DNA from 4 places in the Pseudomonas sp. NPDC086278 genome. Region 4 is predicted to be linked to each of the others. Evidence: predicted binding sites of a transcription regulator. Region 4 holds the regulator's gene; each other region holds the start of a gene.
The links. The regulator FliA, encoded in region 4, starts transcription of late flagellar genes. The targets are predictions, from matches to a motif close to CTAAAGTTTNNNNNNNNNNNGCCGNTAA.
Positions count from the first base shown of each region.

Region 1 (8,778 bases), on a different contig from region 4:
CCAGGTTGTTTTTCTGTTGGTTGAAGTTGCCGGCAGCGTTGTTCACGCCGATGTTGCCGGAACCGCTGTTACCCACGTTGTTGAGGCTGGCCGAGGCAGTGCTCGAATAGTTGGCAACGGCGTTGCCACCATTGACCTGAGTCGCGCTGGAGGCAGAAACCGCCGAGCCGAAGATGAAGCTTTCGTCAGCCGTGGCCAGGGCAGCAGCATTGTCTTGTTGGTTGCCGTCACCGCCAGCGTTGTTCATGCCCACGTTGCCGTTGCTGCCGTTCGCCGAGTTATCGACGTGGGCATCATTTTTGGTCCCCAGGTTCAACACGGTGTTGCCTTGGTTGTTTTGCACATCCAGCACGGCGGCCCCGGCGCCAGCGCCAATTTGCAGCAGCTCTTCAAGGGTTGGGCCCTGAGGAGTAGGAGGCTGATGGCCGTGGCCACCGTTGTTGCCATGATCGTTGCCGTTATCGTTTCCGTGGTCGTTACCGCCCGCTTGCGCGGCCATTGCCATCACTGCTGCCAGAGCGAAAACCAGTGGTTTAAGAGCCATTGTAGGTTTCATGGTGTTTCTCCGTCGTGCTTATTAGTTGGTTAAGTGTTGGTACTTTCTAATTGCACAGCTGTGTGGGTCAGTCAGCGACCCGGATGCTCAGGGTGTTAGCCATTCGGTTCCCCACCCCGGCACTCTGGTTCACCTGGATAATCCCTCGGCTGCCGGTGAAGGCCTGGTCGCTGGTAACGACCTGGCGACTGCCGGTTTGGGACCCAGTTGCTCCTGAGCTTGGTAGCAACGCCACGTTCTGTTGCGAAAGGGCGCTATCGTCGACGCTCTGCGGGCCAGCACTGATGCTGATACGCGCGGCGTTGGCCATCTGGTTATTGGCACCGGCGCCCTGGTTCACACCCAGTACACCGCTGCCATTACTGAAAGAGTTGCCGCCTATGGTGGCCGTCGCGTTCATCGACGGATTGGCGGGGGTATCGAGGCTTTGATGGATGCTGGTCGTTGCCGAGGCGTTGGTGCCGATGGCGATGGCGCGAGCGTTGGTTTGTTGCTGTTGGTCGCCGGCGGCCTGGTTGGCGTTGTAGTTGCCTTTGTACTGAACGCCGGCATTCTGGATGTTGGCGTTGTTCACGGTGGCTACGCCGGAGTCAGCCATGGCACTTGCGCTGGCGAACAGGGCGAGGAAGATCAGGCTGCGATTCATGTTATTGGCCTCCCGCCATTCTGGTCAGCGGTGCAAGGCCGGAACTCATTGCGCGATTGATGGTGCCGGAAATCGCGCCGCCGCTACCGCCACCGTGGCCGGCACTCATGCCTGGCAAACCGTTGGGGTTGGTCACGACATTGAGCCCTTGCATGCCGCCGATGGCTTGGCCGTTGCTGCTGCGAAGCGCGGTGCCGCTGGTAACGCCAGCGATGTCGGCGTCACTCAGTTCGCCGGTGATGCGCGCCGAAGGGTTAGCGTTGACGGTGGTCGGATAGGGGTCTTTGCCGCCGCTGCGGCCGATAGGGATGGGCTGGACATCGCGATTGAGGACAATCACGCCATTGCCTTCAGCCTGGACAGTAAAACTGAGTACCGAGGAGGCGGCACATCCGATCAGCAGTAGGCAAGTAAAGCCTTTATTGATAGTCCCCACGGCGGTAATTCCTTCTTTTGTGGGCTGGCCCTAGTCAGCGTTGTGAAGGAGAGAGCGAAAGCTGTGCCGGTTTTTGAATGTGTAGTTAATTCAAAGGCTTATCGATAGGTGACACGACGGCGAAACGCGCACTGTTTCAAGGGTGAGACAGGTAATGAGGAGGCAGGAGGGCAAATGCCGTTGCAAAGCTCTGGAACGGGCCTTTGCATCGAGGTGTATCAGCGGCTTAACAAGTGCCATGACAATACGATGAAGTGCGTTGAAACGGCCTGTTTGCGAGTAGACGGGTGTTTCACCAGCGGACACTTTGTCCCCAAAACAGGGGAAAAGATTGGGCGAAACGCCCCAAAACCAGGGTCAGCCACCCAGTAACAGGGTGACGGCTTGAATCGCCTGGACGCGGCGTTCTTCCCAGCAACCCTGAAGAATTTGCAGCGGTTGTTGGTGCCGTTCGAGCCAGGTTCGTGTGGCGTTGAAAAACGCGCGACGCTCGTTGAGGTCGGGCTGGCAACGCTGGCCATCGTCTGTCCAGTCGACCTGTTCCGGTGACAGCAGCAAGTGCAAGTCGTAGTGCCGTTGCAGCAGCGCTTGTTCAATCCAGTCCGGGCATTCGCCGAACAGGGTCTGGCTCCAGAGGATATTGCTGAGCAAATGGGTGTCGAGAATCAGCAGCCGCGGCTCAAGAGCGCGGGCTTCATCTTCCCAGCGCAACTGGCCCCGGGCGATCTCCGGGATATCGTCGAGGCACGTGTCGCGTGGGTTTTGCTCGATGAACCAACGCACATACTCATCGACCAGCACGCCGCCGAACTGCTGCTGCAATTCGGCTGCAAGCCAGCTTTTACCGCTGGACTCAGGGCCGGTGAGCACCAGCACTTTCATGTGCGCAGCGCCGGGTCGGCACGCCACTCACGCCAGCCTTGCATGGCCAGCAACAAGAACACGGCGTAGAGGGCGGCGGTCAGGTACAGCTCCTTATAGATGAACAACCCGACAAAAATCACATCGACCACGATCCACAGCAACCAGCATTGCAGGCGTTTCTGCGCCATCCACAATTGCGCAACCAGGCTGAACCCGGTCAGCGCGGCATCGAGCCATGGCTGGGCGGCGTCCGTCCAGTGCGCCATCGCCGCGCCTAGCAGCAGGCTGCCGGCAGCGCCTATCGCCAGGCCAAGTGCGACTGATTGGCCATCGAGCAGGCTAACTTTACGACCTTCATGAGCGTTACCGGTACGCGTCCACTGCCACCAGCCGTAGAGCTGCAACACGGCGTAGATCACCTGGAGCAGCATGTCCGAATACAGCTTCACTTCATAAAAGATCCAGCTATAAAGCAGCACCATGACCAGGCCGATCGGCCAGCACCAGGGGTTCTGTTTGACCGTCAACCAGACGGCAATGACGCCGAGGGCGGCGGCAAACAGTTCAAGCCCGGACATGGGAGTTCCTTAGAGGAAGTCGAAGAGGGGGCGGATTGTACCGGCAGGCACAGCCAAGTAGAACCGGTGCACGGCTCGGCAGCAGTTGCCGAGCCCGCGCGGCTGGGTTCGGCAACTGCTACAGCAAAGGCATTTAGACGCGGAACTGCTTGAGCAGGCTGTTCAACTGCTCACTCAACGCCTTGAGCCGAACACTGGCCGCGCTCGATTGCTCCGCCGCCAGCGCGGTGCTGTGCGACAACCCCGCCGCCTGAGTGACGTTCTGGTTGATGTCCTCCACCACATGCGCCTGTTGCAAGGTCGCACTGGCAATTGATGCATTCAACCCGTTGAGGTTGCGCAGCGCCTGACCGATTGCACTGAGGCTGGCGCCGGCCAGACCGGCTTGTTCGATGGTCAACTGCGACGCACGGCTGCTGTCGCCGATGACCTTCACCGCTGCTTCGGAGTGATTCTGCAGGCGCTCGATCATCGACTGGATTTCCGCCGTGGACTTCTGGGTGCGCTGGGCCAACAGGCGCACCTCATCGGCGACCACCGCGAATCCGCGGCCTTGCTCGCCGGCACGCGCCGCCTCGATCGCCGCGTTGAGCGCCAGCAGGTTGGTTTGCTCGGCAATCGAGCGGATAACCTCCAGGACACTGCCGATCTGCGTGCTTTCAGCCGCCAGCGTGCGGATCACTTCAACCGCTTGATCGATGGTGCCTGAAAGCTTGTCGATCTGTTGCAGGCTGCCGTCAATGTTGATCTGTCCCTGTTGCGCCTGGGATTCGGCATCGCGCATTTCGCTGGCGGCGTGTTCGGCATTCTTCGCCACGTCCTGCACGCCGTAAGTCACTTCATTGATGGCGGTCGCCACCAGTTCCATCTGCTGCGACTGTTGCTGACTGCGTTGCTGGGCCTGCGCGGCGTCGTTGCCCAGCTCGCTGGACGACTGGCCCAGCGCGGTGGCGGACACCTGTAGCTCGCCGATCACCAGGCGCAGCTTGGTGGTAAAGGCATTGAAGTGCCGGGCCAATTGCGTCACTTCGTCTTGACCACGGGTGTCGAGGCTGCGGGTCAGATCGCTTTCGCCGCTGGCGATGTTGGCCATGGCATTTACCGTGTCTTGCAGCGGTCGCACGATGCTGCGCGCAATCATGATCACCAGCAGCGCCATGATCAACGCAATGGCCAGCACCGCAATCGACGCCTCCCAGACCTGGCCATTGAACTCGGCCTGCATCTCATCGATGTAAACGCCGGAGCCAATCACCCAGCCCCACGGCTCGAACAGTTTGACGTAGGACGTTTTCTCGACCGGCGCATCGGCGCCCGGTTTCGGCCAGCGATAGTTGATGACGCCGGCGCCCTTGGCCTTGGCGAGGGCCACCATTTCGTTGAACACCGCAAAACCGTCCGGGTCGCGAATCGCCGAGAGGTTCTGACCATCCAGTTTCGGGTTGGTCGGATGCATCACCATCACCGGCGTCAGGTCGTTGATCCAGAAATAGTCATTCTGGTCATAGCGCAACCCACGGACGGCGGTCAGCGCCTGCTTCTGCGCCGCTTCACGGGTGAGAGTGCCGGCGGTTTCGAGGTCGTGGTAGTAACTCAGAATGCCGCTGGCGGTCTGCACCACATGCTGGGTTTTCTGGGCCTTGGCCTGATAAAGGTCGTCATTGATCTGCTTGAGCATCAACAGGCCCAATGTCATCAACATCACCACGGCCACGATCAAGATGAGCCACAAGCGTCGACTGATCGACACACTGCGCAAGCTGTTCATAACGCTGTCACTCCGAATTCTTGTTCTTGTAATGAAAGATCGCCAGCATCCCACCACGCGGTGCTGCTCAGGTATATCCGACCCAAGTCGTATTACGCAGCAGCGTTAACAAGGCTTGTCTGATAGGATTTCGGCCCCGCGCGGCAAAACCTGAATCCGGATTGATTTTTCAAAGGATTATCACGCCCGGAGGTGAACCCTTCGCGCGGCAGACTTCAGCTACGCTGATCGCGGTGAACGTACTAAAAAATACTAACGGGGCATGCCAAGACGCATAGCCTTTGGGGGATTGATGGATCTTTGGACCGCCTTTCAGGCATTGATTCTTGGCGTCGTAGAAGGGCTGACCGAGTTTTTGCCCATTTCCAGTACCGGGCACCAGATTATCGTTGCGGACTTGCTCAACTTCGGTGGCGAGCGCGCTATCGCGTTCAACATCATTATTCAGTTGGGGGCCATCCTGGCGGTGGTGTGGGAGTTTCGCCGCAAGATCCTCGACGTGGTCACCGGTTTGCCGACGCAACCCAGTGCCCGGCGTTTTACCGCCAACCTGTTGATCGCCTTCATGCCTGCCGTGGTGCTGGGAGTGATCTTTTCCGACCTGATCCACGAATACCTGTTCAACCCGATTACCGTGGCGGCAGCGCTGGTTGTCGGCGGGGTCATCATGTTGTGGGCCGAGAAACGTCAACACCAAGTGCATGCTGAAACGGTCGACGAGATCACCTGGAAAGACGCCTTGAAAGTCGGCTTCGCCCAATGCCTGGCGATGATTCCTGGCACCTCACGCTCCGGCTCGACCATTATTGGCGGTCTGCTGTTCGGGCTTTCGCGCAAGACCGCGACCGAATTCTCATTCTTCCTGGCCATGCCGACCATGGTCGCGGCAGCGGTGTATTCGGGCTTCAAGTACCGTCACCTGTTTGTGCCGGCTGATTTCCCGGTGTTCGCGATCGGTTTTGTCACGGCATTCATCTTCGCCATGATCGCCGTTCGAGGCCTGCTCAAGTTCATCGCCAGCCACAGTTACGCGGCGTTCGCCTGGTATCGGATCGCGTTTGGACTGGTCATCCTGGCTACCTGGCAGTTCGGCTGGGTTGATTGGGCTGCGGCCAAGCCGTGAATGACACCCGCGCGCGCAGCAATTCCACGCGCAACGCCGGTGGGGCGATTCAGCATCCGCGGCTGAAGTTGCTGGTGTTTGCAATCCTGGGCGCGCTGCCCCTGACCGGTTCGGTGCTGTTCTGGCTGCGCGGGATTTCGCTGATTCCCCTCGCGGCCTACGGCATCGTCAGCGTGCTGGCGTTCTTCCTTTATTGGAGCGACAAGCGCAAGGCGCGCGCCGACCGTTGGCGCACCCCGGAAAACATCCTCCACGCCGTGGAACTGGCGGGCGGCTGGCCCGGCGCCTTGCTGGCCCAGCAAGTGTTTCGGCACAAGACCCGCAAGGTTTCGTATCAGGTGTTGTTCTGGATCATCGTGCTGCTGCACCAGGTGTTCTGGATCGATCAACTGTTCCTGGGCGCCCATGTGTTCGCGCTGTTTTAGAGCAGCAAGCCGATCCGGGTGCGTTTGGGCAGCTTGCTCACCACCAATTGATGCGACCGTCGCAGCAAGTCTTGCAGCTCTTCGTTGCCCAGTGGATAAGGCGTTTGCATGATGATCCATTGCGCCCGGGCCAGGTATGGCGCCGGGTGAATGCCCGGCCGGTCGCAATGCCCGAGAAATACATCCTTGTCGACCTTGAACGCCAGCGAATCGCCGCGCAGGTTTTGCAGGGCGAACATCTTGTTCCCGGCTATCGAAAACACCCGTACGCCACCCCATTTGTAATCTTCCCGCGCTCCGGGCAGGGCCAGGCAGAATTGCGCGACATCCTCTTCGTTCATGCGTCCAGCCTTCATAGCAATCGGTCCCCGCAGGCATTGAATGATTCGATCAGATGGTCGATCCAGGCACGCACGGCCGGCATCACCCCGCGCCGATGAGGGTAGACCGCTTGCAGCCAGCCGCCGGGTAATGACCACTCCGGTAGCATCTGCACCAGCGAGCCGTTTTGCAGTTCCTGTTCGCAATACATCATCGGCAGCGTGGTAAAGCCCTGACCGGCAAGGGTGCAGGCCCTGCGCACGATAAAGTCATCGATGCCCAGCCGTGCTTCCATCGCCAGTTCATAGCTTTTGCCCTGCTGGTCGAGCATGCGGATGTGCACCATGCGGTCGGCTTCCAGCGCGCCGAGCACCGGCAGGTTTTTCAGGTCTTCGGGATGCTCGATCACGCGGCCAAGGTCAAGCAGGAACGCCGGGCTGGCGACCATCACCGTTTGCGCCTGACGTAGCCGGCGAGTTACCAGCAGCGGGTCTTCGTCGCCCAACTCCCGTACTCGCAATGCAACGTCGACACCCTCGGTCACCAGATCGACACGACGATTGAGCAGCAAGACTTCCAACTGGACCTGAGGGAATTTTTCCAGGAAGTCGCTGATCACCGACGGCAGCATCTCGTGCGCCAGGCCCACCGGGCACGATACCCGTAAGCGCCCACGCGGCTCGTTGGACATGCTGGCCACGGCTTCATCGGCCATCTCGGCTTCGAGCAGCATGGCCTGGCAGTGCCTTAAATAGCGTTCACCGACGGCGGTCAGTTTGAGTTGGCGGGTGGTGCGTTGCAGCAGGCGCGCGCCGAGACGTTCTTCCAGCTCGGCAATGCGCCGCGACAGCCGGGACTTGGGAATCCCCAGCAATCGCCCGGCGGCAGCGAAGCCACCGGCTTCGACCACCTTGGCAAAATAATAGAGATCGTTCAGATCTTGCATGAGAGGTTTCCGATTGTTCTATCAGTGGGACGAACTATCGCATTGTCGCTGGCTAATCAGCTATTGGTTTCATCTGTAGGATCACCGCCATCAGATCGCCGGTGGCGATCCTCACCTGGAGATCCCCATATGAAACTGTTGCATATCGATTCGAGCATTCTCGGTGACAACTCAGCTTCCCGTCTGCTCAGCAGCGAAGTCGTCAAAGCCTGGCAGGCCGCCGAGCCAACCGCAGTAGTGACTTACCGCGACCTGGCCGCCGATGCTATCAGCCACTTCTCCGCCAACACTCTGGTTGCCGCCGGGACCACCGCTGAACTGCGCAACGCCGCGCAACATCACGAAGCCGAACTGAGCGCCGCCACCCTGGCCGAATTCCTCGCCGCCGACGCCGTGGTCATCGCGGCTCCGATGTACAACTTCACCATCCCGACCCAGCTCAAGGCCTGGATCGACCGCATCGCCGTGGCTGGCCAGACCTTCCGTTACACCGAAGCCGGCCCGGAAGGCCTGTGCGGCGGTAAGAAAGTCGTAATCGTGTCGACTTCCGGCGGCATCCACGCGGGTCAGGCAAGCGGGGTGGCTCACGAAGAGTATTTGAAGTTGCTGTTCGGCTTCATTGGTATCACCGACATTGAGTTTGTCCGTGCCGAAGGCCTGGCCTACGGTGATGAAGTGCGGACCAAAGCCATGAACGGCGCGCACGCGCAGATCAGCGAGCAATTGTTCGCCGCCGCGTAAGGCTTGCGTAAAGAGCGGCATCCGTTCAGGCAACACCCCCAAAAACTCTGTATTCTGATTACGCAAGTATCAGATACGGAGTTTTTTGTTTCTGGTCATTACAGATTTAACCAATGTGTGGCCCGAGTTATGCAGTAGAGGGTTATCGTCTCCGGTCAAGTAACAAGGTTGGGCGTCCCATGATGCGTCTTTGTGCAACATTACTGACTTGCCTGCTCAGCAGCCTGAATTCAGTGCACGCCGCGCCTGCACCGCATCCTCACTGGAGCGTCGGCTACCATGAGATGACGTTTCTCGACCCGCTGGACCTGCAACCGATGCGCGCCATTGCGTTCTATCCTTCCAGCGACTGGGAGCACACCAGCAAAATCGAG
Region 1 is NZ_JBNNWE010000070.1:19,234-28,011, forward strand. Features, by position in the region: gene ACQKP4_RS20340 (heme utilization protein) at 1-556, opposite strand, end outside; gene ACQKP4_RS20345 (adhesin) at 624-1,202, opposite strand; gene ACQKP4_RS20350 (hypothetical protein) at 1,204-1,638, opposite strand; gene ACQKP4_RS20355 (AAA family ATPase) at 1,996-2,520, opposite strand; gene pnuC (nicotinamide riboside transporter PnuC) at 2,517-3,080, opposite strand; gene ACQKP4_RS20365 (methyl-accepting chemotaxis protein) at 3,214-4,848, opposite strand; gene ACQKP4_RS20370 (undecaprenyl-diphosphate phosphatase) at 5,141-5,971, shown strand; gene ACQKP4_RS20375 (DUF1294 domain-containing protein) at 5,968-6,396, shown strand; gene ACQKP4_RS20380 (MmcQ/YjbR family DNA-binding protein) at 6,393-6,752, opposite strand; gene ACQKP4_RS20385 (LysR substrate-binding domain-containing protein) at 6,749-7,663, opposite strand; gene ACQKP4_RS20390 (FMN-dependent NADH-azoreductase) at 7,793-8,404, shown strand; gene ACQKP4_RS20395 (alpha/beta hydrolase family protein) at 8,584-8,778, shown strand, end outside.
Region 1: ACQKP4_RS20365 (methyl-accepting chemotaxis protein) is a predicted target of FliA. The motif match lies at 4,976-5,003, and genes of this name have one in related genera.

Region 2 (8,778 bases), on a different contig from region 4:
GCGCGCCACATCAGACCCTGGGTGATGCCGTTGACCCACATCGAGGCGATGTACAGCACGGTGCCGATGGTCGCGAGCCAGAAGTGCGTGTTGATCAGACCGATGCTGTACATCTGCGGGCGACCGAACAGTTTCGGGATCATGTGGTAGATCGCGCCGATGGAGATCATCGCTACCCAGCCCAAAGCGCCGGCGTGAACGTGCCCAATGGTCCAGTCGGTGTAGTGGGAGAGGGCGTTCACGGTCTTGATCGCCATCATCGGCCCTTCGAAGGTCGACATGCCGTAGAACGCCAGCGAGACCACGAGGAAACGCAGGATCGGGTCGCTGCGCAACTTATGCCAGGCACCGGACAAGGTCATCATGCCGTTGATCATCCCGCCCCAGCTCGGCGCGAGCAGGATCAACGACATCACCATGCCCAGCGACTGCGCCCAGTCCGGCAGTGCGGTGTAGTGCAAATGGTGCGGACCGGCCCAGATGTACAGGGTGATCAGCGCCCAGAAATGCACGATCGACAAGCGATAGGAATACACCGGACGCTCGGCCTGCTTCGGCACGAAGTAGTACATCATCCCGAGGAAACCGGCGGTGAGGAAAAAGCCCACGGCGTTATGGCCGTACCACCACTGGACCATGGCATCGGTCGCGCCGGAGTACAGCGAGTAGGACTTGGTGAAACTGACCGGCAACTCAAGGTTGTTGACGATGTGCAGAATCGCCACGGTGATGATGAACGCCCCGAAGAACCAGTTGCCGACGTAGATATGTTTGGTCTTGCGCTTGGCCAGCGTGCCGAAAAACACGATGGCGTAAGCGACCCAGACAATGGTGATCAGGATGTCGATCGGCCATTCCAGCTCGGCGTATTCCTTGGAACTGGTGTAGCCCAGTGGCAGGCTGATCGCCGCCAGGACGATCACCAATTGCCAGCCCCAGAAGCAGAACTGGGCGATTTTCGGTGCAAACAATTGGGTCTGGCAGGTGCGCTGCACGGAATAGAACGAACTGGCAAACAGGGCGCAACCGCCGAAGGCGAAGATCACCGCGTTGGTGTGCAGCGGGCGCAACCGGCCGAAACTGGTCCACGGCAAATTGAAGTTGAGTTCGGGCCAGACCAATTGAGCGGCGAGAAAAACCCCGAGGCCCATACCGACGATGCCCCACACCACCGTCATAATGGCGAATTGGCGGACCACCTTGTAGTTGTAGGCGGTACTGATAGAAGTGTTCATGGTTCCCCATCCACGGTTCAGCCGAAGTGAAGGCCGGTCTTTGCGCGTACGCCGCGAGGCAGACGCTTCCTTCGACTGGAGTTATAGGCAGACTAAAAGCGAGGCAAGCATGGACAAACAGCACAGGGCCAGTATTGACGGGGATCAATGGGCGCAGTGTGTGGCGGATCAAGGATGGCTTTGGAATGCCGCTTCGACGCCTGCCGCGACGACGCTGATTCTCGCCCACGGCGCCGGCGCGCCAATGGACAGCGGCTGGATGAACGACATGGCTGCACGCCTCGCCGATCAAGGCGTCAACGTCTTGCGCTTCGAGTTTCCGTACATGGCGCAACGGCGTGTGGATGGCGGTAAACGACCACCGAACCCGGCCCCGAAACTGCTGGAGTGCTGGCACGAGGTGTATGCCGTGGTGCGACGCCATGTCACTGGGCGCCTGGCCATTGGCGGCAAGTCCATGGGCGGGCGGATGGCAAGTTTGTTGGCGAACGAATTGGCGGCGGATGCGTTGGTGTGCCTGGGGTATCCGTTTTATGCCGTCGGTAAACCGCAAAAGCCTCGGGTCGAGCATCTGGCCGGGCTGAAGACGCGGACGTTGATCGTGCAGGGCGAGCGGGATGCATTGGGCAATCGGGAGGCGGTCGAGGGATATGTCTTGTCGCCGAGTGTCGAAGTGTTCTGGCTGGTCGCGGGGGATCACGATTTGAAGCCATTGAAGGCTTCGGGGTTTACCCATGAGCAGCATTTGGCGGCTGCGGCGCACAAGGTTGCTTCATTCCTGCTGTGAGATTTGCGGTGTCAGTCCCGGCCTCTTCGCGGGCAAGCCCGCTCCCACAGTGGTCTGTGGTGTGGTTTGAATTTTGTGAACAATACAAAATCCTGTGGGAGCGGGCTTGCCCGCGAAGAGGCCGGTTCTGGCGACACACCTTTCAGCCGGGCAATAAAAAACCCGGAAGCCTTCACCGTCCGGGTTTTTTCATTCCAGCATCAATCAGCGGTTAAACCGCTCCACTAACGAATACTGGGTATTCGCGGTTCTGGTCAGCTCTTCACTCAACAGCGCCGAGTTCTGTGCCTGTTCCGAGGTCTGGTCCGCCAGCTGCGAAATGTTGCTGATATTACGGCTGATTTCCTCGGCCACGGCCGTTTGCTCTTCCGTCGCCGCCGCGATCTGCGTGGTCATGTCAGTGATGTTAGCCACCGCTTCGCTGATGCCGACCAGCGCCTGATCCGCTTCCAGTACCCGCGCCACGCCTTCTTCCGCCTGACGATGCCCGGCTTCCATGGTTTGCACCGCGGTGCTGGCAGTCTGTTGCAGCTTGGCGATCAGTGCGTGAATCTGCCCGGTGGATTCGCTGGTGCGTTGCGCCAGTTGCCGCACTTCGTCGGCCACCACCGCAAACCCGCGCCCCATCTCCCCGGCACGTGCCGCTTCGATGGCAGCGTTCAAGGCCAGCAGGTTGGTCTGGTCGGCGATGCCTTTGATCACATCGACCACGCCGCCGATTTCGTCGCTGTCCTTGGCCAGTTGAGTCACGGTCAGGCCGGTTTCGCCGACCACCACCGACAGGCGCTGAATGGCTTCGCGGGTTTCACCGGCAATGTCGCGACCGCGACCGGTCAGGCGATTGGCTTCCTGAGTGGCATCGGCGGTGCGCTGAACGTGGCTGGCGACTTCTTGCGTGGTGGCGGCCATCTGATTGACGGCGGTGGCCACTTGCTCGGTTTCGACGCGTTGACGCTCCAGGCCGCTGGAGCTGCTGTGCGCCAGAGTGTCGGACCGTTTCGCTTGGTCACTCAGGTGCTCGGCAGTGTCCTGCAGCCGGGTCAGGCAGGTTTTCAGGCGCGCTTCCTGGCTGAGGATCGACATTTCCAGACGCGCCTGAGCGCCGCGGCTGTCGGTGTACATCCGTGCGATCAACGGGTCGGAGGTGGTTTGTTCAGCCAGACGCAGCAAGCGCTTGAGGCCGCGCTGCTGCCAGCTCAACCCCAACAGACCCAGCGGCACCGACAGAGCGGCGGCCAGGGCGAACCCCCATTGCGAGGTCAACGTGGCGCCGATGATGAAGCTCAACTGGCTGACCAGAATGAACGGCAGCCAATCCTGCAGTACCGGCAACCATTTATCGGAGGACGGCACCGCCGACTTGCCCTGGTTGATACGCTGGTAAAGCGCTTCGGCCCGCTGGATCTGTTCGGCGGTGGGTTTGATCCGCACCGACTCGTAACCGATCACCTGGTTGCCTTCGAAAACCGGTGTCACGTAGGCGTTAACCCAGTAATGATCACCGCTTTTGCAGCGATTCTTGACGATGCCCATCCATGGCAGGCCTTTTTTCAGTGTGTCCCACATGTGCGCGAACACCGCCGCCGGAACGTCGGGATGACGCACCAGGTTATGCGGCGCGCGGAGCAGTTCCTCACGAGAAAACCCGCTGATGTCGACAAACGCGTCGTTGCAGTAGGTGATCACGCCCTTGGCATCGGTGGTGGAAATCAACCGTTGCTGGGCCGGGAAGGTCCGTTCGCGTTGGGTAATGGGCTGGTTGTTACGCATGGCTTTTTCAATCCGTGAGGCTTTGAAAGGTTGTCGGCAGCGTCAGGATTTAGTTGAAAGTATTTTTCGGTAATCGGCAGTGCGTCGCAAAACGGCTATTGCTTCAACCAGCGAGCATCGGATAAGTGAACAGCGCGAAGTGCAGCAGGTTGAGGCCGAAATGGGTGGCAATCGCGGCGCCCAATCCGCCAAACCGATAAGCCACGCCGTAACCGACGCCGGCCAGGCTCGCCAGCAGCATCCATTGCCAACCCGCGCCCAGATGCACCAGGCCGAACAGCAGCGATGCGAGCAGCAGGGCGAGGTTTTCACCGTAGGGCAGCTGTTTGAAGCGACGACTCAGACCGCCCTGCACATAACCGCGAAACAGCGCTTCTTCGACGAGGGTCACCAGTAACAGGTTGTTCAGCACCCACAGCCACGCCTGGTCCGGCCACTTCGGTGCCCAACTGATCACGCCCAGCAACAGCGCGCCACCCAACGCCAGCACGGCGCTCAATGGCAGGGCGAGGGCGGTGGCGTAAACGCCGAGACGCAACGAGCGGCGGCCGACAATCCACGGGCAAACCAATAACAGCCAGAAGCCGATCAGCGGTTTGTCCTGGTTCAGGTACATGGAAAACGTCACGGCGTCGTCGGTGAAGCGTTGTGGAACGATGCCGCGACCGTTGTAGAAACCCGGCAGCCAGTGCATCGCCAGGGCCACGGCGAGGACGATGAACAATCCGTGACCGATGTAGCGGCCCGCATGAATCCTTTGCTGGCGCACGCAGAAGCCGGCAAACAACAGCAACGCAACGGAAATGCTGGCCATGAAACCGAGCCGACCGTAAGTCAGTGCAACGGCGTAACCGGTGGAGAGGAGGGCCAGGTAGATCCACGGCAGGGCGAGCATTTGAAATCCTTGTGTCGATAATTTTGCAGTCTGACTCGGTCCCGGTGGGATCGAGCTTGCTCGCGAAGGGGCCGTCATATCCAACGTCAATGTTGCTTGCTGGCCCGCTTTCACGAGCAAGCTCGCTCCCCCAGGGATGTGGTGTCGGGCACTTAAAGTGCGGCGATTATAGAGACGTCAGTGGCACAAACAAAAACACCGCCCGAAGGCGGTGTCTGTGTCAGCAGGGAGTTACGACGCAATCAGTTGCCGCAACACGTAATGCAAAATACCTCCGGACTTGAAGTACTCGACTTCATTGAGCGTATCGATCCGGCACAGCACATCGACCTTTTCCTTGCTGCCGTTTTCACGGGTGATCACCAGCGTCAGGTTCATTCGCGGTGTCAACTCGACGCCGGTCAACCCAAGAATATCCAGCGTCTCCTTGCCGGTCAGGTTCAGGCTCTTGCGGTTCTGGTCCAGTTTGAACTGCAACGGCAGCACGCCCATCCCCACCAGGTTGGAGCGGTGAATCCGCTCGAAGCTTTCGGCGATGACCGCTTTGACGCCCAGCAGGTTGGTGCCCTTGGCGGCCCAGTCGCGGCTCGACCCCGTGCCATATTCCTGGCCCGCAATCACCACCAGCGGCGTGCCCGACGCTTGATAACGCATCGCCGCGTCGTAGATCGGCATTTTCTCGCCAGTGGGCATGTAGATCGTATTGCCGCCTTCTTCGCCGCCGAGCATCTCGTTGCGAATGCGGATGTTGGCGAAGGTGCCGCGCATCATCACTTCATGGTTGCCACGCCGCGAGCCGTAGGAGTTGAAGTCTCGCGGCTCCACGCCTTTGTCGCGCAAGTAGTGGCCGGCCGGGCTGTCCGTCTTGATGTTGCCGGCCGGGGAGATGTGGTCGGTGGTCACCGAATCCCCGAGCATCGCCAGGACGCGGGCCCCGGCAACGTCCTTGACCACCGGCGGCGGTCCACCGATGTCATCGAAAAACGGCGGATGCTGGATATAGGTCGAATCGTCCTGCCACACGTAAGTCGCCGCTTGCGGCACTTCAATGGCCTGCCATTGCTCATCGCCGGCAAACACTTCGGCGTATTCCTTGTGGAACATCGCGGTGTTGACCTGGCTCACCGCGTCGGCGATTTCCTGGCTGCTCGGCCAGATGTCCCGCAGGTATACCGGGTTGCCATCCTTGTCGTCACCCAGCGGCTCGCTGCTGATGTCGATGCGCACCGTGCCGGCCAGCGCATAGGCGACCACCAGCGGCGGGGAGGCCAGCCAGTTGGTTTTCACCAACGGGTGCACGCGGCCTTCGAAGTTACGGTTGCCGGACAAGACCGAGGCCACGGCCAAGTCGGCCTTCTGGATGGCTTTCTCGATCGGCTCGGGCAACGGCCCGGAGTTGCCGATGCACGTGGTGCAGCCGTAGCCGACCAGGGCGAAGCCGAGTTGATCAAGGTATTGCGTCAGGCCGGCTGCCTTGTAGTAATCGGTGACCACTTTCGAGCCGGGCGCCAGGGACGTCTTGACCCACGGTTTGCGTTTCAGGCCTTTTTCCACCGCTTTTTTTGCCACCAGCCCGGCGGCCATCATCACGCTCGGGTTCGAGGTGTTGGTGCAGGACGTGATCGCGGCAATCACCACCGCGCCGTTTTTCAGCCGATAAGTGTGGCCGTCGTATTCGTAATCGGTTTCACCGATCAGGTCCGCGTTACCCACCGCGACGCCACCGCCACCTTCACTTTCCAGGCGACCTTCTTCCTTGGTGGTGGGTTTGAATTGCAGGCCCAGAAAGTCACTGAACGCTTGCGCGACATTCGGCAGCGAAACGCGGTCCTGTGGCCGTTTTGGTCCGGCAAGGCTGGCTTCGACACTGGCCATGTCCAGCGCGAGGCTGTCGGTGAAAACCGGTTCCTTGCCCGGCAGGCGCCAAAGGCCTTGGGCTTTGGTGTAGGCCTCGACCAGTTTGACCACTTCGGGTGGGCGGCCGGACAGGCGCAGGTATTCCAGCGTGACGTTGTCCACCGGGAAGAAACCGCAGGTGGCGCCATATTCCGGGGCCATGTTGGCAATGGTTGCGCGATCGGCCAGCGGCAGGTCGGCGAGACCATCGCCGTAGAACTCGACGAATTTGCCGACCACGCCTTTCTTGCGCAGCATCTGCGTGACCGTCAACACCAGATCGGTGGCGGTGATGCCTTCCTTGAGCTTGCCGGTGAGTTTGAAACCGATGACTTCCGGAATCAGCATCGACACCGGTTGCCCGAGCATCGCCGCTTCGGCTTCGATGCCGCCGACGCCCCAGCCGAGCACGCCGAGGCCATTGATCATGGTGGTGTGGGAGTCGGTGCCGACCAATGTGTCGGGGAAGGCGTAGGTGCGGCCGTCTTCGTCCTTGGTCCAGACCGTGCGACCGAGGTATTCCAGGTTGACCTGGTGGCAGATGCCGGTGCCCGGTGGCACCACGCTGAAGTTGTCGAAGGCGCTCTGGCCCCAGCGCAGAAAAGCGTAACGCTCACCGTTGCGCTGCATTTCAATGTCGACGTTCTGTTCGAAAGCGCTGGCGCTGGCGAATTTGTCGACCATTACCGAGTGGTCGATCACCAGGTCCACCGGCGACAGCGGATTGATCCGCTGCGGGTCGCCGCCGGCCTTGGCCATGGCGGCACGCATGGCGGCCAGGTCGACCACGGCCGGCACGCCGGTAAAGTCTTGCATCAGGACGCGGGCCGGGCGGTACTGGATTTCGCGGTCGGAGCGACGCTCCTTGAGCCACGCGGCAATCGCCTTGAGGTCAGCGCCGGTGACGGTTTTCTCGTCTTCCCAGCGCAGCAGGTTTTCCAACAACACTTTCAACGACATCGGCAATTGGTCGAGATCACCGAGGCTCTTGGCAGCGTCGGGCAGACTGAAATAGTGGTAGGTCTTGTCGTCGACTTGCAGGGTTTTGAGGGTTTTCAGGCTATCGAGGGACGGCATTGAAATGACTCCTTTAAGTCCGCACGGCTACGGACTGGGGGGCAGGACAGAGCTTTCAACCTAGCCCTGTTTGAAGGTTAAAGCTAATAACTGGACTCTATGGACAAGTCCGAGGTTCCGAACTCGGCTATCATGCGCCGGTTTTCGTGACAGGCTTTGCTTCAACGCAAGTCTGGGCATCGCGCAGTGGCTGAATTCTTCGCCAACTGCCCAGGAGTAAGAATGAACACCCTTTTCATGCATTGCCGGCCGGGCTTCGAAGGCGAAGTCTGTTCCGAGATTTCCGAACACGCCGCGCGGCTGAACGTGGCCGGTTACGCCAAAGCCAAAACGGCCAGCGCCTGCGCCGAGTTCATCTGCACCGAAGAAGACGGCGCCGAGCGCCTGATGCGCGGCCAGCGTTTTGCCGATCTGATCTTCCCGCGCCAGTGGGCTCGCGGAATTTTCATTGATCTGCCGGAAACCGACCGCATCAGCGTGATCCTCGCGCACATGGCGGACTTTCCGCTGTGCGGCAGCCTGTGGCTGGAAATGGTCGACACCAACGATGGCAAGGAGCTGTCGAACTTCTGCAAGAAGTTCGAAGTGCACCTGCGCAAGGCGCTGATGGCCGCCGGCAAACTGGTGGACGACGCGCACAAGCCGCGCCTGCTGCTGACCTTCAAAAGCGGTCGCGAAGTGTTCATGGGGCTGGCCGAGTCGAACAACTCGGCGATGTGGCCGATGGGCATTCCGCGCCTGAAGTTCCCGCGTGACGCGCCAAGCCGTTCGACGCTGAAGCTGGAAGAGGCGTGGCACCACTTCATCCCGCGCGATCAGTGGGACGAGCGTCTGCACAGCGACATGACCGGCGTCGACCTCGGCGCGGCGCCTGGCGGCTGGACCTGGCAACTGGTCAATCGCGGCATGCTGGTGACGGCCATCGACAACGGCCCGATGGCCGAAAGCCTGATGGACACCGGCCTGGTGCAGCACTTGATGGCCGACGGTTTCACCTTCAAGCCTCGCCAGCCAGTGGACTGGATGGTCTGCGATATCGTCGAAAAACCGGCGCGCAACGCCGCGATGCTGGAAGAGTGGATTGGCGAGGGCCATTGCCGCGAAGCGGTGGTCAACCT
Region 2 is NZ_JBNNWE010000093.1:11,773-20,550, reverse strand. Features, by position in the region: gene ccoN (cytochrome-c oxidase, cbb3-type subunit I) at 1-1,235, opposite strand, end outside; gene ACQKP4_RS23235 (alpha/beta family hydrolase) at 1,345-2,022, shown strand; gene ACQKP4_RS23230 (methyl-accepting chemotaxis protein) at 2,227-3,792, opposite strand; gene ACQKP4_RS23225 (CPBP family intramembrane glutamic endopeptidase) at 3,896-4,687, opposite strand; gene acnA (aconitate hydratase AcnA) at 4,919-7,660, opposite strand; gene rlmM (23S rRNA (cytidine(2498)-2'-O)-methyltransferase RlmM) at 7,883-8,778, shown strand, end outside.
Region 2: ACQKP4_RS23230 (methyl-accepting chemotaxis protein) is a predicted target of FliA. The motif match lies at 3,823-3,850, and genes of this name have one in related genera.

Region 3 (8,778 bases), on a different contig from region 4:
AACGCTTCAGCACTAAACCGTTAGCGCCAATACCGTTTCAGCCCGCTAGAATCCCTCCAAATCGACATTTACACAGAGATTGATCGAAATGGCGCAAACAGCGGCAGCAGATATAGCCACGATCGGTCGGATCAGCGCCGTACCTGCCATTCTCCAGGTGATCCGGGAAATGACCGGCCTGCGTTTTGCCGCAGTGGCCCGGGTCACCGAAGATTCGTGGACGGCCTGCGCCGTGCTTGATCAGCTGGATTTCGGCCTCAAGGTCGGCGGCGAACTCGACCTGGTCACCACGCTGTGCCATGAAATTCGCAGCGCCCATAAAACCGTGGTCATCGACAAGGCCAGTGAAGACCCGATTTACCACGACCACCACACGCCGCGCCTGTACAAGTTCGAAAGCTACATTTCGGTGCCGGTATTCCGCACCGACGGGCGTTTTTTCGGCACCATCTGCGCCCTCGATCCGAGCCCGAACGAACTCAAGGCCAGCCCGATCCAGACCACCATGGAATCCTTCGCCAGGGTGCTGTCGCTGCAGATCGAAGCCGAAGAGAACCTGCAGCAGACTGAAGCCGAGCTGATGCAGGAACGCGAAACTGCCGTACTGCGTGAACAATTCATCGCGGTGCTTGGTCACGACCTGCGCAACCCGCTGTTTGCGATCAACGCTTCGGCCGAAATGCTCCAGCGCAAATTCCCCAACCCGGCCAGCGACAAACTGGTGCGGCACATCCTGACCAGCGCCCGACGCGCCGCGCAACTGGTGGACGACGTGCTGGATTTTGCCCGTGGCCGGTTGGGCAATGGCATCCCGGTGAGCATTGCGCCCTGCCCCGACCTCAATGACGCGTTGCGGCATGTGATTTCAGAAATCCAGAGCGTGCACCCCGAGCGGCAGATTCGCGCTTCAATCGGCGACTTGCGCGGCGTGCATTGCGACCGCGAGCGCATTGCCCAGTTGCTGTCCAACCTGCTGGCCAATGCCATCGCCCACGGCGATCCCCAGGGTGACGTTGAAGTCACCGCGCTGGTGGATCAGGGCGCGTTGATGCTGGCGGTAAAAAACGACGGGCAAATCCCCGAGGACGTCTTGCCGCACCTGTTCCAGCCTTACTCGCGACCGACCCGCGATACGCCGCAGGCCGGTCTGGGGTTGGGCTTGTACATTGCCAGTCAGATTGCCCAGTCACACGGCGGTCGCTTGCACGTGGCATCCACCACGCAAAACAGCACGCTGTTTACGTTCAGCCTGCCCAAAACCGATTAAGCCGTGGTGCTGACCAGCGAACCCGAGGTGCTGGAATCGGAATCCTGCAACGCCTGCAACAACTCGGCGGTCGCCGTCTGCAACGACGCTGAGGTGCTCGCTATCTGCGACTGAGCGGCGGCGACATCGGCCGCTTTCGCATTAGCGTCTTCCTGCCTGGCCTGAGCCGCTTGCAGTTGCTGCTGTTGCTCCTGCATTTGCTTTTGCAGCTCGGCGATCTGCTTGCGCAGTTCTTTGACCGAATCCGATTCTTCACTGCTGCTGGAACTGCTGTCGCTCGACGCCGCCGCGCCACCGGCGGCTACTTTGCTGTCATCGGCAGGCGCAGCGGTGGTGGCCGCGACAGAGGTGTCTTCGGTCTTGTCGCTGATCGCGGTTTTGCTGGTGGGCGTGGCGAGGGTTTGGTTGATTGAAACGGAGGTGATGCTGACCATGGGAGTTATCCACTGTGGAGGTTGGGTATCTTCCTATCGACAGTGTTCAGCCCTGATTGAGATCGACTGTGTACCGACTCGGTAAGCGAACCGGTACACAGCCCTTTGCCTTACGCGCTCAAGCGCGCCGTCACTTCGTTCAACTGGCCCGACAACCCGTGCAGGTTGTGGCTGGCGGCCTCGGTGCGTTGCACGTTGTCCAGATTGGTACTGGCGATGCTGGTGATTTCGGTGAGGTTGCGCGAGATGTCTTCGGCGACCGACGTCTGCTCTTCAGCGGCGGTGGCGATCTGGCGGTTCATGTCGCGAATCGATTCCACGGCGTGGGTGATGCGCTCCAGCATCGCGCCGGCCTCGGTCACTTGCTGCACGCTTTCTTCGCTGCGCGACTGGCCGCTTTCAATCGCCTGGGCCGCATCCACCGCGCCGGTTTGCACGGTCTGAATAATCTGATTGATCTCGATGATCGACGCCGCCGTGCGCTGGGCCAGGCTGCGCACTTCATCGGCCACCACCGCAAAACCGCGCCCGGCTTCACCGGCACGAGCCGCTTCGATGGCCGCGTTGAGCGCCAGCAGGTTGGTCTGCTCGGCGATGCCGCGAATCACTTCCAGCACCTTGCCGATGCGGCCGCTGTCGGTTTCCAGTTGGCGAATGACCGTGGCGGTGTTGGCGATCTCGCCGCGCATCTGGGTGATGGTGTGGATGGTGCCCTGCATGACTTTTTCACCCTGCTGGGCGGATTGGTCGGCATCGTCGGCGGCACGTGCCGCGTCGGCCGCATGGCGTGCGACTTCCTGCGCGGTGGCGGACATTTCGTTCATCGCCGTGGCCACTTGATCGGTGCGGCTGAACTGTTCGGTGGTGCCGGTGGACATGAGGCTGGCAATCGAATTCAACTCGCCGCTGGCGCTGTCCAGGTCTTTGGCGCTGCGCTGCAAACGGCTGAAGGTTTCGGCGAGGAAATCACGCAGGGTGTTCGCTGCCGCCGCCAGTTTGCCCAGTTCATCCTGGCGGTTGCTGGTCACGCGTTCGGCGAATTTGCCCTGGCTCAATTGCGCGACGTATTCGATCAATGCGCGGATCGGCTCGACCAGTTTGCGGTTGACCAGCCACAGGCTCAGCAAGCCGATCAGCAAGCCCGAGGCGAGCATGACGAGGATGCCCAGCAACACGGTTTGGTCGGCACTGGCGTTGATCTGCGTCGATTGTTCACTGCCCTGTTTGCGCAGTTCGCTGACCAGTTCGCTCATCTGATCGCTGGTGGCCCGGTCCACGCCTTTGACCGCGCTGTCACCGGCCGTTGGGTCGGCACCCGCCGCCACGTAGGCATCACGGCCCTTCTGGTAGGCGGCGCCGAGCTGACGGTGTTCGTCACGCAGGCGTTCGATGCGGGTCTTGAGTTGCGGCTCGATACCTTTCTGCCCGGCCAATTCGCCGAGGATGCCCTGTACATCGCGCTGACGGTCTTCGAATTGCTTCCAGTATTTGTCGAGGTCTGCCGGCTGCTTGCCGCGCAGCAGAACGTTTTTCCACTCCTGCACCTGCACTTTGAATTGCAGGTTGGCTTCATCGATCAGTTGCGAGGTGTGCAACGGGCCATCGATCAGATTGGCGTAGCTCTGGACTCCGCTGGAAAGAAAGTGAAAGCAGGCCAGCGCGATCAGCAGCATGGCGACCAGGCTGCCGGTCAACAAGGCGAGGATTTGTGCTCTCAGGGATTTTTTCAGCATCGAGTGATACTCATGACAGGGGTGAGGCACGCCGGCCATGCGGCGTGAAAGGTGTCCCGACCTCCCTGTCTGCGACCATCGCCCAATAGACGAAGCCGCGCACGGTAACTTAAGTAAGATCGGCGAGCCAGAGCCGTTCTTGAGCGGGTTCCGACCGTCGGTAGCGCAATCGTTTGCGATTATTTTTCCGTCACAAAAATGTCATCGAGGCTTGCGATGATGCGGCTCGCGTGAACCTGTAACACCCGCGACAGGCGCCGCCAGAGCGACTTTCATGAACCACAGCATCGACCACAGCCATCGCGATCCGGACTTGTTCGGTCTGCTCTACGGGTTCAGTTTTCGCCCCGGTGAACGCGGGCGCGAGATCGATTCGGCCGAGGCGTTGCGTTGCCTGCAAGGGCCTGCCGACAGCGACGAATTCCTGTGGCTGCACCTCAACCTGGCGCACGCCGCGTGCGAGCGCTGGATGAAAAGCCATCTGCAACTGCCGGAGGAGTTTTTCGAAGCGCTGCACGAAGGTTCGCGCTCGACGCGTATCGAGCATGTCGATTCGGCGTTGCTGGCGGTGGTCAACGACGTGGTGTTCAACCTCAGCAGCATGGTCTCCTCCGATGTCTCGACGCTGTGGGTCTGCGCCCGTAGCCGTCTGATCATCAGCGCGCGCCTGCAACCGCTGCACTCGGTGGACAAGTTGCGTTCATCGGTGAAGGCCGGCGAATGCTTTCGTTCGCCGCTGGAATTGCTGGTGCATTTGCTGCGCGATCAGGGCGAAGTGCTGACGCAGATCGTGCGCAAAACCAGCCTCAGCGTCGATCAGATCGAAGATGAGTTGTTGTCGTCACGGCTGTCGACCAACCGCGCGGAATTGGGCGCCAATCGCCGGGTACTGGTGCGGTTGCAACGGCTGCTGGCGTTGGAGCCGGGTTCGTTGCTGCGCTTGCTCAATCGCCCGCCGCACTGGTTGCAGAAAGAGGATGTGAAGGAGCTGCGCAAATCCACCGAGGAGTTTGCGCTGATCATCAACGACCTGACCGCGCTCGGTGAGCGGATCAAGCTGTTGCAGGAAGAGATCGCCGCCAACCTCAACGAACAGAGCAACCGCACGCTGTTCACCCTGACGGTGGTGACGGTGCTGGCGCTGCCGATCAATATCATTGCCGGTTTCTTCGGCATGAACGTCGGCGGAGTGCCGCTTTCGGGCGACCCGGAAGGCTTCTGGATTCTGGTGGCGCTGGTGGTGACGTTTACCGTGATTGCCGGGCGCTGGGCGTTTCGCAAGCGGCAGGATTATTGATCCCGCCCAATCAGCATCAGGGTTACTGATCCACCCCAATCAGCATCAGGGTTACTGACCCACTCCAATCTTTGTGGCGAGGGGGCTTGCCCCCGTTGGGTTGCGAAGCGACCCCCGGCATTCTTCCAGTCACATCACACCAGCAGGTATTGCGCCTGCTTCGCAGTCGAACGGGGGCAAGCCCCCTCGCCACAGGTATCTCTTTCTTTACAGGTATCTCTTTCTCCACAGGTAATCCCTTTCTCCATAGGTAATCCCTTTCTCCACAGGTATCTCTTTCTCCACAGGTAATCCCTTTCTCCACAGGTATCTCTTTCTCCATAGGTAATCCCTTTCTCCACAGGTAATCCCTTTCTCCACAGGCAAGTCCCATCTCCACAAGCAACTCCCCTCTCCACAGGCAAGCCGCCCTCTCCACCGGTTGCAGCAGATTCTGATCAACGGATAAGCAAAAACCACAAACCCTGACCCAACGCAGTCTCTCTGTAACATTCTGCAACGATCATGACCGACACCCCTACCGCCTCAGGATTGTCCGTCATGGCTACTCCTTCCTACACCGCTCCCGCTCAGGCGCCCGCCAGCAGCGGCAAACCCCGGTTCGATAAAAAGCCCGGCGTGTTCACGCTGGTGATTTTCTTCGGCGTGCTGGCCATTGGGCTGCTATTCACGGCCTACAGCCTGATGCACGACATGCACGAACTCGGCACGGTGGTGACCACCTGGACCCCGTTTCTGCTGCTGGGCGTGGCGCTGCTGATCGCTTTGGGCTTTGAGTTCGTCAACGGTTTCCACGACACCGCCAACGCCGTGGCGACGGTGATTTACACCAACTCGATGCCGCCGAATTTCGCGGTGGCGTGGTCCGGTTTCTTCAATTTCCTCGGCGTGCTGCTCTCGAGTGGCGCGGTGGCGTTCGGCATCATCGCCCTGCTACCGGTGGAGCTGATTCTGCAAGTCGGTTCGTCCGCCGGGTTCGCGATGATCTTCGCCCTGTTGATCGCCGCGATCCTGTGGAACCTCGGCACCTGGTGGCTGGGGTTGCCGGCGTCGTCGTCGCACACCCTGATCGGCTCGATCATCGGCGTCGGCGTGGCCAATGCCCTGATGCACGGCCGCGATGGCACCAGCGGCGTGGACTGGGCGCAAGCGACCAAGATCGGTTATGCGTTGCTGCTGTCGCCGCTGGTCGGCTTCGGTTTTGCCGCGCTGTTGCTGCTGGCCTTGCGCGTATTCGTCAAGAATCGCGCGTTGTACAAGGCGCCGGAAGGCAACACGCCGCCACCGTGGTGGATTCGCGGCATGCTGATCGTGACCTGCACCGGCGTCTCGTTCGCCCACGGCTCCAACGACGGCCAGAAAGGCATGGGCCTGATCATGTTGATTCTGGTCGGCACCTTGCCGATGGCCTACGCGCTGAACCGCACAATGCCGGCCGATCAGGCGTTGCAGTTCGCCGCCGTCGCCGAAGTCACCCAGCAAGCGCTGGTGAAAGCGTCGCCGCAGCCGTCGCCGGCCGACCCGCGCCCGGTGTTGTCCGAGTATGTGCGCAGCAAGGAAGCCACGCCGCAACTGGTCCCGGCGCTCGCCGCGCTCACGGGCAGCATCGGTGCGCAGGTCAAGGGTTACGGCTCGCTGTCGAAAGTGCCGGCCGAGGCCGTGGGCAACGTGCGCAATGACATGTACCTGACCAGCGAAACCATTCGCCTGATGGACAAGAACAAAGTCGGCAACTTCGACGCCGACACCAGCGGCAAGCTGCAACTGTTCAAGCAGCAGATCGACAACTCGACGCGGTTCATTCCGCTGTGGGTGAAGATCGCGGTGGCGATTGCCCTCGGGCTGGGCACCATGGTCGGTTGGAAACGGATCGTGGTGACGGTCGGCGAGAAGATCGGCAAGACCCACCTGACCTACGCCCAAGGCGCCTCGGCGGAAACCGTCGCGATGCTGACCATCGGCGCGGCCGACATGTTTGGGCTGCCGGTGTCGACCACCCATGTGTTGTCGTCGGGTGTGGCCGGGACCATGGTCGCCAACGGTGGCGGGTTGCAGATGAAGACCATCCGCAACCTGCTGATGGCCTGGGTGCTGACCTTGCCGGCGGCGATTTTGTTGTCGGGCAGCCTGTACTGGCTGTTCACCAAACTGTTCTAACCCCAACACATCCCCCCTGTGGGAGCGGGCTTGCTCGCGAAAGCGCTGTGTCAGGCAACATTGATATCGACTGACACGCCGCCTCCGCGAGCAAGCCCGCTCCCACAGGGGGATTTTTTTGCCTGGGGAAAGCATTTCGTCGCAAATTCAGGGGATTGCGCTTTTATTGATCCACCACCCGCCTGATTGCACTTCAGTTTGCTAACGTGTGGCCGACTCTTAAGAGACTCGATGCATTCAGGAGTGGAATCGTGAATCTGTACATCAATCAGCTGCAACACAAAGCTGACTTCAAAGAAGCCATCTACGCCGGCGACATTTTCCTGAACACTCAGTTGCGCGCCGCCAAAGAGCTGTGTGCGTTCGCTCAGGAAAGCATCACCGCCGCGTTCGACGGCGAAACCAATCACCAGGCGCTGCACACGCTGATGCCGGTGGAAGAATTCGTGGTACTGGTGACGCGCCTCAAGGGCCAGTTCACCAACAGCCTGCGCGCCAAGGAGTTGATCCTGTCGTTCATCGACGAGATCGGCGTCGACCCGCGTGACTACATTTTCGACGTGCCGCGCATTCGCGTGGTGCCGAACTATGACTACCTGCACGCCGGTGTCAGCTACGCCTACAAACCGCATCGCGACACGTGGTACGGCAGTGTCGATTGCCAGATCAACACCTGGATGCCGGTGCACACCATCCGCCCCGACCAGACGATGATGATCAACGCCGGCTACTTCGACGTGCCGGTGAAGAACACCTCCAGCGAATGGAGCCTCAACGACTGGATCAGCAACCAGCGGCACAAGGCCAAGGACAACCTCAAAGAGGAAGTCCGCGTGCACCCGGTGCCGATGGAGGCGATCAACACCGCGTCCGAAGTGCGCATTGCCGGCAACACCGGCGAGATGCTGATTTTCTCCGGTTCGCACCTGCACGGCACGGTCGCCAACCACACCGAACAAACCCGCTTCAGCGTGGATTTTCGCCTGATGCACCTCGACGACCTCAAGCACAAGCGCGGCGCGATCAACGTCGACAGCGCCTGCCCTGACGTCGGCGCCGGTTTCAAAGACTATTTCCACGCCCACGACTTCTCGAATTTCCAAGGAATACAGCAATGACCAAGCGTCGCATCACGCCTGCCGAGGCCCAGTACAACGAAACCCGTGCCAACGTCCTGAAACGGGTCGATGCCGAGTACGTGGCCGACGCGCCGTTCGTCTTCGCCAACCGCATCGGCGTGACCGCTGCGCTGTCGCGCATGGAGCTGTTCAAGAAAGTCGCTGAAGTACCGGGCGCGATCATCGAGTGCGGCGTGTACAAGGGCAACTCGCTGATGCTGTACATGCACTTGTCGATGATTCTGGAACCGTACGCGATCAACCGTTCGATCGTCGGCTTCGACACTTTCGAAGGCTTCCAGAGCATCGACAAGAAAGAAGACCCGGCTGACGTCAACGAGACCATGTTCTCCGACACCGACCAGTCGCTGATCCAGGACATGATCGACGCCAACGACCTGCTGCGCCCGGTCAACCGCATCCCGCGTTGCGAGCTGGTGAAAGGCGACATCGTCAAGACCGTGCCGGAGTGGGTCAAGACCCGTCCGGACCTGGTCGTGGCCATGCTGATCCTCGATACCGACCTGTACGAATCGACCAAAGTGGCGCTGGAAACCTTCCTGCCGTACATGCCCAAAGGCGCGGTGGTGGTGCTGGACGAAGTCGCCTACCGCAACTTCCCGGGCGAAACCAAAGCCCTGCGCGAAGTGCTGGACCTGAACAAGATCGAACTGAAACGCTTGCCGTTCGATTCGTGCGTGGGCTACTTCCACGTTTGATGCATAAGCCTGCTCTTCCCCTCGGACAGAGCAGGCAGTGAAACAAAACCATC
Region 3 is NZ_JBNNWE010000024.1:13,385-22,162, forward strand. Features, by position in the region: gene ACQKP4_RS10095 (GAF domain-containing sensor histidine kinase) at 89-1,267, shown strand; gene ACQKP4_RS10100 (hypothetical protein) at 1,264-1,701, opposite strand; gene ACQKP4_RS10105 (methyl-accepting chemotaxis protein) at 1,812-3,434, opposite strand; gene ACQKP4_RS10110 (transporter) at 3,709-4,731, shown strand; gene ACQKP4_RS10115 (hypothetical protein) at 4,754-5,116, opposite strand; gene ACQKP4_RS10120 (inorganic phosphate transporter) at 5,272-6,888, shown strand; gene ACQKP4_RS10125 (hypothetical protein) at 7,140-8,006, shown strand; gene ACQKP4_RS10130 (TylF/MycF/NovP-related O-methyltransferase) at 8,003-8,725, shown strand.
Region 3: ACQKP4_RS10105 (methyl-accepting chemotaxis protein) is a predicted target of FliA. The motif match lies at 3,551-3,578, and genes of this name have one in related genera.

Region 4 (4,669 bases):
GCCACGGCCCGACACGTCGGAGATCTCGGTCTTGGTCGAGAACCCCGGGGCGAAAATCAGGTTGTAGCATTCGGTATCGCTCAAGCGATCCGCCGCGTCCTTGTCCATCACACCGCGTTTTACCGCGATGGAACGCAGGACGTTCGGGTCCATGCCCTTGCCGTCATCGGAGATCGACAGCAGGATGTGGTCGCCTTCCTGCTCGGCCGCGAGGATCACTTTGCCGCCGCGGGACTTGCCCGAGGCTTCGCGTTCTTCCGGCGACTCGATGCCGTGGTCGACCGCGTTGCGCACCAAGTGGACCAGCGGGTCGGCCAGGGCCTCGACGAGGTTCTTGTCGAGGTCGGTTTCTTCGCCGACCAGTTCCAGGTTGATCTCTTTCTTGAGCTGGCGAGCCAGGTCGCGAACCAGACGCGGGAAGCGCCCGAAGACTTTCTTGATCGGTTGCATCCGGGTCTTCATGACCGCGGTTTGCAGGTCGGCCGTGACCACGTCGAGGTTCGAAACAGCCTTGGACATGGCCTCATCGGCGCTGTTGGCGCCCAGGCGGACCAGACGGTTACGCACCAGCACCAATTCGCCGACCATGTTCATGATTTCGTCGAGGCGCGCGGTATCAACCCGTACGGTGGTCTCGGCTTCGCTGGCCGGTTTTTCCGCTGGCGGCGCGGCCGGTGCGCGAGCCGGAGCCGCAGCGGCCGGTTTTGGCGCTTCCGCTTTTGGCTCAGGGGCCTTGGCCGCAGGTTTCGCTGCCGCGGCTGGAGTCTTGGCGACGGGAGAAGTCACCACTGCGCCGGTGCCGACTTCGGTGAACTTGCCTTTGCCGTGCAATTCGTCGAGCAGTGATTCGAACTCGTGATCGGAGATCAGGTCACCGCCAGCGGCTTTAGAGGTTGGCGCCGCCGAAGCGGGTGCCGAAGCAATGGCCGATTCCAGCGCGTCGACCGCAAAGTTGCCCTTGCCGTGGAGCTGGTCGAGCAGTGCTTCAAATTCATCGTCAGTAATGTCGGAACTGTCGCCTGGCGCTTTCGGCGCAGCCGGTGCGCTTGACGCCGCAACGACGGCATCGACGGCAAACTGACCTTTACCGTGCAACTGATCGAGCAACGACTCGAACTCGGCATCGGTAATTTCGTCGCTGGCCGCTGAATCGGCGGCAGCCACAGGGGCAACGGCCGGCGCTTCAGCCTGAGCCTTGACGGCGTTCAGCGAGTCCAGCAGTTGTTCGAATTCGTTATCGGTGATGTCGCCTGATTCGGCTTCGGCCACAGGCTCTTCGGCGTGCTGAGCAACCGGCGCCGTTTCATCGGAGGATTGCGGTTCGGCCAATCGGGCCAGAGCCTCGAGCAATTCAGGCGTGGCCGCGGTGATCGGGCTACGTTCGCGGACTTCGCTGAACATGCTGTTCACCGCGTCCAGCGCTTCCAGAACCACGTCCATCAGTTCCGAGTCGACGCGACGCTCACCCTTGCGCAGGATGTCGAACACGTTCTCGGCGATGTGACAGCACTCCACCAACTCGTTGAGCTGGAGGAAGCCGGCGCCCCCTTTTACAGTGTGAAAACCGCGAAAAATTGCATTGAGCAAATCCGCATCATCCGGTCGGCTTTCAAGCTCGACCAGCTGTTCGGACAGTTGCTCTAGAATCTCGCCGGCCTCAACCAGGAAATCCTGAAGGATCTCTTCATCGGCGCCGAAGCTCATTAAGGGGGTGCTCCTGAGGTCTAAAAACCTAAAAAACCTAAAATGCTAAAACTCTAAAATCCTAGGCTGGATAACAAATCGTCCACATCGTCCTGACCGGACACAACGTCTTCTCTTTTATCGGCATGAATCTGCGGACCTTCACCCTGAGAGAGATGTTTTTGCGGATCTTTTTCAGCCAGCATCGCATCACGGTCATGTTCGATACCCGCAAAGCGGTCTACCTGACTGGCCATGAGCACGAGCTTGAGCAGATTACTTTCAACTTCGGTGACCAACTGGGTCACGCGTTTGATCACCTGACCGGTGAGGTCCTGGTAATCCTGGGCCAGCAGGATGTCGTTGAGGTTGCTCGACACCGTGCGGTTGTCTTCGCTGCTGCGTGTCAGGAAACCGTCGACACGGCGCGCCAGCTCGCGGAACTCTTCAGCTCCGACTTCGCGACGCATGAACCGGCCCCAGTCCGTGCTCAACGCCTGGGCTTCTTCGCCCAGTTTGTTGACCAGCGGCGTGGCGTTTTCCACCAGGTCCATGGTGCGGTTGGCCGCCGCCTCGGTCAGCTTGACCACGTAGCCCAGGCGTTCCGTGGCGTCGGTGATCTGGGACACTTCCTCGGCTTGCGGCATGTTCGGGTCAATCTGGAAATTGACGATCGCGCTGTGCAACTCGCGAGTGAGCTTGCCCACTTCCTGATACAGGCCGCGGTCACGGGTCTGATTGAGCTCATGGATCAGTTGCACAGCATCACCGAACCTGCCTTTTTCAAGGCTTGCGACCAGTTCGACGGCGTGTTTTTTCAGGGTCGATTCAAAATCGCCCTGTGAAGATTCTTTATGCTCCATAGCTCCCCCGTGGCGCAGTGGATCAACCGATGCGTTCGAAAATCTTCTCGATTTTTTCTTTCAACGCCTGGGCCGTGAAGGGTTTGACCACATAGCCGTTTACACCGGCCTGGGCCGCTTCGATGATCTGCTCGCGCTTGGCTTCAGCGGTCACCATCAGCACCGGCAAGTGCTTGAGCTTTTCATCGGCGCGCACGTGGCGCAGCAGATCGATACCGGTCATGCCAGGCATGTTCCAGTCCGTTACCAGAAAGTCGATGCTCCCGCTGTTGAGTACCGGAATGGCAGTGGTGCCATCGTCAGCCTCGACCGTGTTGGTGAACCCAAGGTCACGCAACAGGTTTTTTATGATCCGCCGCATCGTTGAGAAGTCATCAACGATGAGGATTTTCATGTTCTTGTCCAATTCGACCTCCAAGCAGTCTTAAACGCGCCCAGCACCTGGACGCGCCATTTCAATCAATCCGGCAAAACACTCGATGACTGTCTGGAGCACAGCAGATCGAGACCGGCGCAGTTCACCACCACACCAGCCTCGTTCGCAGTGTCCCCACACTGCCTTCAGCGCGCTCGCCACTCCCCCAAACGCCCCCGCAAACGGGCCGCGCACTGGCTATGTAACTGGCTGACCCGCGATTCGCTGACCCCCAGGACCTCACCGATTTCCTTGAGGTTCAGCTCTTCGTCGTAGTACAGCGCCAACACCAGTCGCTCACGCTCCGGCAAATTGGCAATCGCGTCCGCCAGCGCAGCCTGGAAGCGTTCATCTTCCAGATCGCGTGACGGTTCCAGATGTGCACTGGCGCCATCCTCGTGCAGCCCTTCGTGTTCGCCGTCCTGCAACAGGTCGTCGAAACTGAATAAGCGGCTGCCCAGGGTGTCGTTCAAAATCCCGTAATAATCGTCGAGACTCAATTCAAGTTCGGCCGCAACCTCGTGATCTTTAGCATCACGACCGGTTTTAGCTTCAATAGAGCGAATTGCGTCACTGACCATGCGGGTATTTCGGTGGACCGAGCGTGGCGCCCAGTCCCCCTTGCGCACTTCATCGAGCATCGCGCCGCGGATTCGTATGCCCGCGTACGTCTCGAAACTCGCGCCTTTGCTGGCGTCGTATTTGGTCGACACTTCAAGCAGGCCGATCATCCCGGCCTGGATCAGGTCTTCAACCTGAACACTGGCCGGCAGACGGGCCAGCAAGTGGTAAGCAATGCGTTTAACCAGTGGCGCGTAACGCTCGATCAGCTCGTACTGCGCGTCACGTGCCGACTTCTTGTAGAGGTTGTAGCCACTGGCTGTCATAGGACGGGTCCTGCGGTCTGTTGCACGAGACGCTCGACGAAAAACTCCAGGTGCCCGCGCGGGTTGGCAGGCAACGGCCAGGTATCGACCTTCTGCGCGATCGCCTTGAACGCCAGGGCGCACTTGGACCGCGGGAAGGCTTCATACACGGCACGCTGCTTCTGCACGGCTTTGCGTACGCTTTCGTCGTACGGCACCGCGCCGACGTATTGCAGGGCGACGTCGAGGAAGCGGTCGGTGACCTTGGTCAACTTGGCGAACAGGTTGCGACCTTCCTGCGGGCTCTGGGCCATGTTGGCCAGGACGCGGAAGCGGTTCATGCCGTAGTCGCGGTTCAGCAACTTGATCAGCGCGTAGGCGTCAGTGATCGAGGTCGGCTCGTCGCACACCACCAGCAACACTTCCTGCGCGGCGCGGACAAAACTGACCACCGAATCACCAATACCCGCGGCCGTGTCGATCACCAATACGTCGAGGTTGTCGCCGATGTCGCTGAACGCCTGAATCAGGCCGGCGTGTTGCGCCGGGCTCAGGTGGACCATGCTTTGGGTGCCGGACGCGGCGGGAACGATACGGATGCCGCCAGGGCCCTGCAACAGCACATCGCGCAGCTCGCAGCGGCCTTCGATCACATCGGCCAGGGTCCGTTTGGGGGTCAGCCCCAGCAGGACGTCGACGTTCGCCAGTCCCAGGTCGGCGTCCAACAGCATGACGCGACGGCCGAGCTCAGCCAGGGCCAGCGACAAATTCACTGACACGTTAGTCTTGCCGACGCCACCTTTGCCGCCGGTCACCGCGATCACCTGTACGGGATGCATGCT
Region 4 is NZ_JBNNWE010000174.1:244-4,912, forward strand. Features, by position in the region: partial or broken gene ACQKP4_RS28290 (chemotaxis protein CheA) at 1-1,704, opposite strand, end outside; gene ACQKP4_RS28295 (protein phosphatase CheZ) at 1,758-2,546, opposite strand; gene ACQKP4_RS28300 (chemotaxis response regulator CheY) at 2,569-2,940, opposite strand; gene fliA (RNA polymerase sigma factor FliA) at 3,108-3,848, opposite strand; gene fleN (flagellar synthesis regulator FleN) at 3,845-4,669, opposite strand, start outside.